Regions from separate parts of the Ensifer sp. D2-11 genome, predicted to be linked through region 1. Evidence: predicted binding sites of a transcription regulator. Region 1 holds the regulator's gene; the other holds the start of a gene.
What was found. Region 1 encodes HrcA, which represses chaperone genes, less so after heat shock. Its sites were predicted from a motif close to GTTAGCACTCNCNNNNNGNGAGTGCTAAC; they were not measured.

Region 1 (5,308 bases):
ACGGACACGAAGCGTGCGGTACGGCTTTCGGGCTTCGCCGCACCCTTGGCGCGGAGCGCCTCTTCGACCTTCTCCATGGCCATCCGGAAGTCGCGGCTGCCGTCCTCACGTTCGGCCCAGTTGGCCGTGTAGACGCCGGGGGCGCCGCCGAGCGCGTCGACGGCAAGACCGGAATCGTCCGAGAGCGCCGGCAGTCCCGAGGCCTTGGCCGAGGCGAGCGCCTTGATGGTCGCGTTCTCCTCGAAGGTCGTGCCGGTCTCATCCGGCTCGACGAAATTGAGATCGGCTGCCGATTTCGCTTCGAAGCCGAGCGGCCCGATGAGATCGCGGATCTCACGGATCTTGCCGGCATTATGGCTCGCGACGACGAGCGTCTTGTCGATCAGTCTGCGCATCTATTCCGTTCCGTTCAGGTATTACCGAAATCAATCCTTGGCCCAGAGGCCCGCTTCCGCGCATTCCAGGCTGTTGCCGGCCGGATCGCGGAAATAGAAGGAGCGGGCGCCGTTCGGCCAGCGGATATCCGCCTCGATCTCGACCCCGGCTGCCTCCAGTTTCGCCTTCCAGCCGTCGAGCGCCTCGGCGGCGACCCGGAAGCACATGTGCCCGTTGCCCTTCGTCCCGTGCGGAGGCACGGGAAGTGCGCCCGGTGCAGGCGGCTTCACCGTCTCCGCGGGGTTGAAGATCAGGAGCACGCCATCGCCGCAACGGAAGAAGACATGGCGGCTGCCGGCGCGGGTGATCGTTTCAAGGCCGAGGACCGTTCCGTAGAAGGCCTCGGCCTGGTCGAGATCGTCCGCGTAAAGCGCGGTCTCCAGAATGCCTTCGAATGTCGGCACCGGACCTGTTCCTCTCAAGTGATCCAGAGCACTTCCGGAAAAGCCGTGACGGCGTTCCGTCCGGAAGTGCGTATTGTCGAAGCGTTAGATCATCTCACTGCTTCAGTGAAGCAGAGAGCGGTCTAGAGCGGGACGAGGAAAAGTGCGCGCGCTTTTCCGCCCGCATCCCGCTTCTGAACTTCTTGGTTCCGATCACGTTCATGTTTTTAGGTCGATCCGACCTAAAAACATCGTGATCTAGCCTGCTATCGCCTGCTTCTGCATTTCGACGAGTTCGGCAATGCCGTTCTTGGCGAGCAGCATCAGGCTTGCGAATTCTTCTTCGCTGAAGGGCTTGCCTTCCGCCGTTCCCTGGATCTCGACCAGGCCGCCGCTGCCCGTCATCACGAAATTGGCATCCGTCTCCGCAGCCGAGTCTTCCAGATAATCGAGGTCGATGACCGGCTGACTGGCGAAGATGCCGCAGGAAATGGCGGCCACATGATCTTTCAAGACCTTCTCCAGCTTGACCATGTTGCGAGCTTCCATCCACTTCAAACAGTCGTGGAGGGCGATCCAGGCGCCGGTGATCGACGCGGTTCGCGTGCCGCCGTCGGCCTGAATCACGTCGCAGTCGATCGAGATCTGACGTTCGCCGAGCGCCGGAAGATCGACGACGGCTCTGAGCGACCGCCCGATCAGCCGCTGAATCTCCTGCGTGCGGCCGCTCTGCTTGCCGGTCGCCGCCTCGCGCCTCATGCGCTCGCCGGTCGCGCGCGGCAGCATCCCATATTCCGCGGTGATCCAGCCTTTGCCGCCGTTGCGCAGCCAGGCCGGAACTTTTTCCTCCAGGCTCGCGGTGCACAGAACATGCGTGTCGCCGAAGCGTACCAGGCAGGATCCTTCCGCATGCTTGGAGAAACTGCGCTCGAACGAGACCTTGCGCATTTGGTCGGTTTTTCTACCGGATGGCCGCATCGTCAACTCCTGTCGATCCCGACTGCATGCTTCCTTGGGTCCTGTTCGGTTCAAGGACAAGAACATGCAGAATTCAAAGTGCTCCAGCGGCCTTTGCGCGTCTGAAGACGCGCGGCGCTTTCGTGAGCCTTCTAGATCATGGCGTAGGCAAAGGGAACCGCTTGATGTCGAAGCTTCGCAGTGATTTTTCCCTTTTGCCATTCCCCGCGCGGATCACTATATTCTTTCCGGACACAGAATACTGATCACGGAGTGACATGGTACTGCGCAACCCTGGAACGAAGGGGATCGCATCGGCGCTGGACGAGCGCTCCGGCGAGATCTTCCGCCGCATTGTCGAGAGCTATCTGGAAAGCGGGGAGCCGCTGGGCTCGCGCAATCTCTCGCGGCTGTTGCCGGTGTCGCTGTCGCCGGCCTCGGTGCGCAACGTGATGAGCGACCTCGAGGATCTGGGCCTGATCTATTCCCCCCATGTCAGCGCCGGCCGGCTTCCGACGCAGCTGGGCCTGCGCTTCTTCGTGGACGCCTTCATGCAGGTGGGCAATCTCTCGCCGGAGGAACGCGCCTCGATCGAAAGGCAGGTTCACCCGGGAAATCGGGACAGGTCGGTCGAAAACCTTCTTACCGAGGCGAGCCAGATGCTGTCCGGCATGTCGCGCGGCGCAGGTCTCGTAATCACCACCAAGAGCGATCCCGTCCTCAAGCATGTCGAGTTTATCCGGCTGGCGCCGACCAAGGCGCTGGCGGTGCTCGTCGGCGAGCACGATCAGGTGGAGAACCGCATCATCGAGCTGCCCGCCGGGATCACCAGCGCCCAGCTCACCGAAGCGGCGAACTTCGTCAACGCTCACCTTGCCGGTCAGACGATTCCCGAATTGCGGACGCAACTGGAAAAGGTCAAGGAGACGGTGCGCGGCGAGCTCGACGCGCTCTCGCAGGACCTGGTCGAGCGTGGGCTGGCGATCTGGTCCGGAAGCGAGGGCGACGGCCAGCCGGCGCGGCTGATCGTCAGGGGCCGCGCCAATCTGCTCGAAGGATTGGAAGGGACGGACGACATCGAGCGGCTGCGTATGCTCTTCGATGACCTCGAAAAGAAGGACAGCCTGATCGAGATCCTCAACCTCGCCGAGAGCGGCCCGGGCGTGCGCATCTTCATCGGTTCCGAAAACAAGCTGTTTTCGCTCTCCGGATCCTCGCTGATCGTCGCTCCCTACCGCGACAGCGACGACCGCATCGTCGGCGCGGTCGGTGTCATCGGGCCGACCCGGCTCAACTATTCCCGCATCGTTCCCATGGTCGATTACACCGCCCAGCTCATGTCGCGGCTGTCGCGCTGAGCGAATCCTTTTGATCGATGAAGCAATCGACCCTTGATTTTTCGGGCCCAAACATCGATATCGGGCTTCAAATCCAGGCAACAGTACGTTCAAGCAAAGCGACTTCCGCTGGTTTGATGATGCCGAACACAGCAAAAGACAGAAATTCGGAGAACGTCATGACCGACGAAACGAACAAGAACGGACCCGAGGCCGCGGCGCCTGAAGAATTCGAAACAGCCGCTGAGCCGCAAGCCGCGGAAAAGCCGGAGGCGGATGCTTCCACGACCGCGCCGGATCCGCTTGAGCTTGCCAGGGCCGAGAGTGCGGAACTGCGCGACAAATATCTTCGCCTTGCTGCGGAGATGGACAATCTGCGCCGGCGCACCGAACGTGATGTCAAGGACGCGAAGTCCTATTCCGTCGCGGGCTTCGCGCGCGACATGCTGGCGGTCTCCGACAACCTGCGCCGCGCGCTGGATGCGATTCCGGCCGACGCCAGGGAGGCGGGCGATGCCGGCCTGAAAGCACTCATCGAGGGCGTGGAAATGACCGAGCGGTCGATGCTTGCGGCGCTCGAGCGTCACGGCGTGAAGCAGCTGGACCCCACCGGCCAGAAGTTCGATCCGAATTTCCACCAGGCCATGTTCGAGGTCCCGAACACCGAGGTTCCGAACAACACGGTCGTCCAGGTGGTCCAGGCGGGATACACGATCGGCGAGCGCGTCCTGCGCCCGGCGATGGTCGGCGTTGCCAAGGGCGGCCCGAAAGCAGCCACCTCTGAAAGCGAGACGCCTGCTGCTTAGAGCGGGATGAGGAAAGGTGTGTGCGGTTTTCCGCCCGCATCCCGCGTCTCAACTTCTTGGAATCGATCACGTTGATGTTTTTACAGCGCCGGGCGTCTTATCAGACGCGCAAAGGTCGCTGTAGCACTTTGATCTGCTGCATGTTTTTGTCCTTTAATCGGATACGATTAAAGGAAACATGCAGTAGGTCGACCCGACCTAAAAACATCGTGATCTGACGGCGCATGAATGCGATTTGCGAAGGGCTGCGCACTCTGCAAGGTGCGCGGCCCTTCGGCGTTGTTCGAATTGCCGCATGCTCTTCCAACCGGCTCCGGTAGGCGGCATTCAGAAGATATTCAGGCAGCGTGCGAGGTCGTGTCGTCGCTAAGCAGCGTGTAGATCGCGCTTGCCGAGTCGCTCGCTCGGATACGCGACACCATGTCATGGTCGCGCAGCACGCGCGCGATGCGCGAGAGCGCCTTCAGGTGGTCGGCGCCGGCACCTTCCGGTGCAAGCAGCAGAAAGACGAGGTCGACCGGCTGGTCGTCCAATGCCTCGAAATCGACCGGCGCATCGAGCCGCGCAAAGATGCCGACGATCGACGGAAGATTGCTGAGCTTGCCGTGCGGGATGGCGATGCCGTTGCCCACACCGGTCGAGCCGAGTCGTTCTCGCTGCAGGATGACGTCGAAAATCTCCCGCTCCGGCAGACCGGTGAGCTTCGATGCTTTTGCCGCCAATTCCTGAAGGAGTTGCTTCTTCGAGTTGGCCCTCATGGCCGGGATGATCGCATTTTGATGCAGCAAGCCTGCCAATGCCATTCTTTTATCCTCGTTCGCCGGTTAGAGCCTGGCAATCTCATCACAAATGCGCCGTGATGGCTCTACCCATCTTTGTCTTGGCGGTTCGAATGCACAGAAAAGTCGAGCTTTTCCGCCGTCCCGCTGATCGGAAAGACGGGGGACGCCAGTCCGGCTGGCTTCCCCCATCCCCACTCATGCCTTGATATTGGCGGCGTCGATCCAGCCAATATTCCCATCGTTGCGCCGATAGACGATGTTCAGGTCATCCTTGCCGGGGCTGCGGAACATCAGCACCGGTTCATCCGTCATGTCCAAGGCCATAACCGCGTTGGCGACGGACATTGTTCTCAACTGTTTCGTAGTTTCGGCAACGATCGTCGGTGCATAATCGTCGGGAACTTCCTCGTCCTCGAAGGGCACCGAGTCCATCACTCGATAGGCCACCTCGGTGGAATTCTGCCCGTTGCCGTTGTGATGGTCCTTGAGCTTGCGTTTGTAGCGCCGGAGCCGCTTCTCGATGCGCTCCGAAGCCGCGTCGAAGGCTGACTGTGGTTCGTTCGCCTGGCCGTTTGCCTGCAATACCACGCCCGTATCGAGATGAAGCT
Region 2 (5,308 bases), on a different replicon from region 1:
GTTTTCCGTACCTACTTCATCAACAATCGCGGCGACGAGCAGATGGGCAGCACGTGGAATTACCTCGACATCACGCCGCTCGGCCGGCAGGAAGTCTGGGAGGATTCGCCCGAAGGCTATCCGCAGACCCCGACCTACAAATGGTGGAACTGGCACGACAGCTACGTCAAAGACGCCGAGCCGGACAAGAAGTGGGTCGAGGTGTCGGACGCCGGAGAGGCGGCGTTCCGAAATCAGGACTAGCGAGGGGCGATTTTAGGTCGGGTCGACCAGATTTGGGGTACCCGGGGCGGCTTGTTTGATTCCCTCATCCCTGTGACGAGCACAGGGATGAGGGAAACTTCCGATACCTTGGAGCGGTATGGCAGTCTTAGCAAAGACTTAGGGAACTTGCCCTTGGAAGGGAGGCCCGCCCCCCGAGGGCAAGGGCGGGCCCGGTCGATCGCTTAAAAGTCCATGCCGCCGCCGGCCGGAAGCGCCGGTGAGGCTTCCTTCTTGGGCTTTTCGGCGATCATGGCTTCGGTCGTGACGAGAAGACCGGCAACCGAAGCTGCGTCCTGAAGCGCGGTGCGGACGACCTTGGCCGGGTCGATGACGCCCATGGCATAGAGATCGCCATATTCGTTGGTCTGGGCATTCCAACCATAGGAGAACTCCGTCTTCTCGCGCAGCTTGCCGACGATGATAGAGCCCTCGGCTCCAGCGTTTTCCGCAATCTGGCGGACGGGAGCTTCGATAGCGCGGCGCACGAGATCGACCCCGACGCGCTGATCGTTGTTGGCGGTCTCAAGGCCGTCGAGAGCCTTGACCGCCCGCAACAACGCGACGCCGCCGCCGGGCAGTATCCCTTCCTCGACTGCCGCCCGCGTCGCATGCAACGCGTCGTCGACGCGGTCCTTCTTTTCCTTCACCTCGACTTCGGTAGAGCCACCTACGCGGATGACTGCGACGCCGCCGGCGAGCTTGGCAAGGCGTTCCTGCAGCTTCTCGCGATCATAGTCGGAGGTCGTTTCCTCGATCTGGGCGCGGATCTGCGTGGTACGGCCCTCGATCTCGGCTTTCGAACCCGCACCGTCGATGATGGTGGTGTTCTCCTTCTCGATCGAGACTTTCTTGGCCCGGCCCAGCATGTCGAGCGTGACGCTTTCAAGCTTGATGCCGAGGTCTTCCGAAACGACGGTGCCGCCGGTCACGATGGCGATGTCTTCCAGCATGGCCTTGCGGCGGTCGCCGAAGCCGGGCGCCTTGACGGCAGCAACCTTGAGGCCGCCGCGCAACTTGTTGACGACGAGGGTGGCGAGCGCCTCGCCTTCCACATCCTCGGCGATGATGAGGAGCGGCTTGCCGGACTGGACGACCGCTTCGAGCACCGGCAGCATGGCCTGCAGGTTCGAAAGCTTCTTTTCGTGGATGAGGATATAGGGATCCTCCAGTTCCACGCGCATCTTGTCCTGATTGGTGATGAAATAGGGAGAGAGATAGCCGCGGTCGAACTGCATGCCCTCGACGACCTCGAGTTCCGTCTCGGCCGTCTTGGCCTCCTCGACCGTGATCACCCCTTCATTGCCGACCTTCTCCATGGCCTCGGCGAGATAGCGTCCGATCTCGGTGTCGCCATTGGCGGAAATGGTGCCGACCTGAGCGATCTCGGAATTTTTGGAGATCTTCCTGGCGTTGTTCTTCAATTCCTTCACGACCGCATCGACTGCGAGATCGATGCCGCGCTTCAAGTCCATCGGGTTCATGCCCGAGGCGACGGCCTTGGCACCTTCCCGGACGATTGCCTGTGCGAGCACCGTAGCGGTCGTCGTTCCGTCCCCGGCAAGGTCGTTGGTCTTGGAAGCGACTTCGCGCAGCATCTGCGCGCCCATATTCTCGAACTTGTCCTCGAGTTCGATCTCCTTGGCGACGGAGACACCGTCCTTGGTGATCCGCGGCGCACCGAACGACTTGTCGATAACGACGTTACGGCCCTTCGGACCGAGGGTTACCTTTACGGCATTGGCCAGCACGTCGACACCACGCAGCATGCGCTCGCGTGCGTCGGTCTGGAATTTGACTTCCTTCGCAGCCATTTCTTCACTCCTTAATAGGCAGCTTGTTGACTGTATCTTCGAATTATCAGGCGGCTATCTTCTCGGCGGCCTGCGCCTCGATGATTCCCATGACATCGCTTTCCTTCATGATCAGCAGATCTTCGCCGTCGATCTTGATCTCGGTGCCGGACCACTTGCCGAACAGGATGCGGTCGCCCACCTTGACGTCGAGCGGCTGGATCTGACCCTGTTCGCTGCGCGCGCCGGGACCTACAGCGAGGACTTCGCCTTCCTGGGGCTTCTCCTTGGCAGTGTCGGGGATGATGATGCCGCCTTTGGTCTTCTCTTCGGACTCGACGCGGCGGACGAGAATACGATCATGAAGCGGTCGAAACGCCATGTTTTCCTCCATGGACAAACATTGATGATCTTGTTCCCCATCCCGGACCGGATGACCAATCCGGACGGGTGCGAAGCCTCGTTCGAGCACTTCGCGCGGGATGATCTGGTTGGGCTAAAAATAGATTTCAAGAGGCCCCGGCAAAAAAATTAGCAGCGCTTCGACGCGGCTGCTAACAGACTGGAAAGGAACCCGAATTTCGCTGTGACGTTAAGGTCATGCCGGGGCGCCCCGCAAGATCAGCCGGGAGCCGGCGAATGATATGTAACGGAGATGAAGCATGCGATTTTCATCGGATCTCGAGCGCCAGCTCAACGGTTACGGTCTCACAACCGCGCATATCCTCTACCGCATTCCCGATTTCGAATCCGTCCTGCAGACCTATGTCTGGCAGGATTACGACCTCGCACCGGAATTTCCCCAGATGCGAAAGTTCCTCGATTTCTGGCAGACCAATCTCGACGGGCCACTCCACTCCGTGCGATTCACCCACAAACGGCTGATCGGCCCGAACGAGTGGCGGCAGGTGGACGGCGAATTCAACATTCACTGAGTTCCGGCGTTAAAAGACGCTTGCGCCCTCGCGTTCTGAGGCCGTCGAGATTCATCTGGAGTCTATGACGGCTGCTGCGAGATGGATGATGGCGCTTCTCCTCGCCCTCATCTCTGTGCTTGTCACAGAATCGGGTAGGAGGGAGCCTTGCGGCGTCCCTCCTCCCACACCACCGTGCGTACGGTTCCGTACACGGCGGTTCATGCAGCGTGGTTTAGGCGTCGGAGTTCCCTCTGGAGCGAGATCAGTCCGAGTTGGTCGAAGAAGGCTCGACGGATGGCATAGTTCATGTGGCGTTCCCCGGAGTTCCACCAAGGGCCGCGGCCGTTTCCGGTCGCGTCACGCGCATGCTGTTCCGTCAGGCCGTGTTGCATCATCCGCATAAACCGGGTGGCCGGTCGCTTCCATTGCCGCCACAGGATGCAGCGCAGTTTGCGCCGCAGCCAGCCGTCCAGGTCCCTGGCAACCCTTTCCGCTTCGCTCAGCCGGAAGTAGGCGATCCAGCCGCGCAGGATCGGGGTGAGGTCTTTGACGGTGGCGGCTAGGGTGCGGCCGCGCCCGGCGCGCAACACCGGCTTTAGCTTACCCTTGAACCGCTTCACGCTCGAGACCGCAATCTGCAGACGCGGCCTCTCGTTGGCAGTCATGGTGTAGCCAAGGAAGTTGCGCCTCCACGGTCGGTCGACGGCACTCTTGGCGCCGTTGACCGCGAGCTTCAGCCGTTCGGCAAGGAAGCGGGTGAGCGAAGCCATGACCCGCTCGCCTGCACGCTGCGATCGCACATAGACATTGCAATCGTCGGCGTAGCGGCAGAAGGCATGCCCGCGCCTCTCCAGTTCCTTATCGAGATCGTCGAGCAGGATATTCGACAGCAGCGGCGAAAGCGGGCCGCCTTGCGGCGTCCCCTCGCTGCGAGCCATCGCGATCCCGCCCGTCATCAACCCGGCCTGCAGGTAGCGGCGGATCAGCCGTAACGCCCGCTTGTCCGTGACCTTGCGCGCCACGCGAGCCATCAGCACGTCGTGGTTCACCCGGTCGAAGAACTTCTCCAGATCGAGATCGACCACAAAGCGGCGGCCGTCGGTCGCGTGCGACCGGGCGGCCAGTACCGCGTCATGGGCGCTCCGCCCCGGCCGGAAGCCGTAGGAAGAAGCGGAGAAGTCCGGGTCGAAGATCGGCATCAGCACCTGATGCATCGCCTGCTGAATGAGCCGGTCCAATGCCGTCGGGATGCCCAATTGCCGCATCCCTTTGCCACCGGTTTTGGGGATTTCCACCCCGCGCACCGGCGCCGGCCTGTAACGGTCCGCCAGCAGTTCTTCCCTGATGCGCGGCCAGTGTTCAAGGAGATATGGCTTCAACTGCTCGACGGACATCTTGTCGATGCCCGGCGCGCCCTTGTTCGCCACCACCCGGCGCAAGGCCGCCATCATGTTCTCGCGGCTGAGGATCGTCTCCATCAGTCGCTCGTCTGCCTCCGGTCGTGAGCGTGGGGGCCCTGCCGTGATGTTTGATGCACCCAATGCCTGTCCTCGCGACTTCCGGCCGCGGTTCTCGGCGTGGGCATGGGGCCTCTCAACCCCATCTTCTGCTTCTGTTGCCATCATCGAAAGACCTTGCTCCGTCCGGCACTCCATGTTCAGCCCTTCACCGCTCGGTTGCGGCTACTACGGCCTCTGCTGACTCCTGCCCTCCCATCCCAACATCTCTCGATGCCGGTAGCACACCTGAAACAGGCGGCAGGACGACAGGCCTCCCGAGGTAAGGCGCGTGACCTTCGTGCCATATACCTGGCCCATCTACGACCACACCCTCCGGGTGACATTGGGCTTTGGACTGGATCGCTCCCTCGCCCGGATGCAGCCGCCTCCTATGAGCTTCCTGTTCGTCAGGCCGGCACTTTGCTTACAGCTTCCTTCAGACCCCGCCTCGCGACGACGCCCTTGCTGTTCGGCTAGCGGTTCCCGTCACCAGGGCTCGCAGAGGACTTTCACCTCCAAGTCATCGGACGGATACCACCCCGGCCAATCGGTGCTTGCGCACCACGCGCCATGCTCGGCGCACGATCCAGCAGCGCCGCGTCCGCGGCGCGGGGAGAGTTCTTTCAGACTAAGGACTTGGTCTGGCTGGATCCCTGTGACGAGCACAGGGATGAGGAGATCAAACAAGTAGCGTTGGGTCCCGAATCTCACAAGGCCCTAAGACGGCTTCGCCAGTAATGCCCAGAATGCCAGTAGCGGCGTGTCGACCGATCGCATTGCGTGCCTGATGCCCGGCTCGTTGTAGAACGAGCCGCCGAGGCCCGGTGAAAACCATTCT

Region 2: a site for HrcA is predicted at 2,585-2,613, ahead of groES (co-chaperone GroES). Genes of this name have one in related genera too.

The regions. Positions count from the first base shown of each region.
Region 1 covers NZ_CP096433.1:2,862,153-2,867,460, reverse strand. The annotation lists gene rdgB (RdgB/HAM1 family non-canonical purine NTP pyrophosphatase) at 1-395, opposite strand, end outside; gene M1D34_RS13745 (VOC family protein) at 426-839, opposite strand; gene rph (ribonuclease PH) at 1,077-1,796, opposite strand; gene hrcA (heat-inducible transcriptional repressor HrcA) at 2,054-3,133, shown strand; gene grpE (nucleotide exchange factor GrpE) at 3,292-3,918, shown strand; gene ptsN (PTS IIA-like nitrogen regulatory protein PtsN) at 4,257-4,721, opposite strand; gene hpf (ribosome hibernation-promoting factor, HPF/YfiA family) at 4,896-5,308, opposite strand, start outside.
Region 2 covers NZ_CP096434.1:637,785-643,092, reverse strand. The annotation lists gene M1D34_RS20190 (DUF899 domain-containing protein) at 1-243, shown strand, start outside; gene groL (chaperonin GroEL) at 447-2,075, opposite strand; gene groES (co-chaperone GroES) at 2,122-2,436, opposite strand; gene M1D34_RS20175 (usg protein) at 2,717-2,989, shown strand; gene ltrA (group II intron reverse transcriptase/maturase) at 3,190-4,449, opposite strand; gene M1D34_RS20165 (dimethylsulfoniopropionate lyase) at 5,188-5,308, opposite strand, start outside.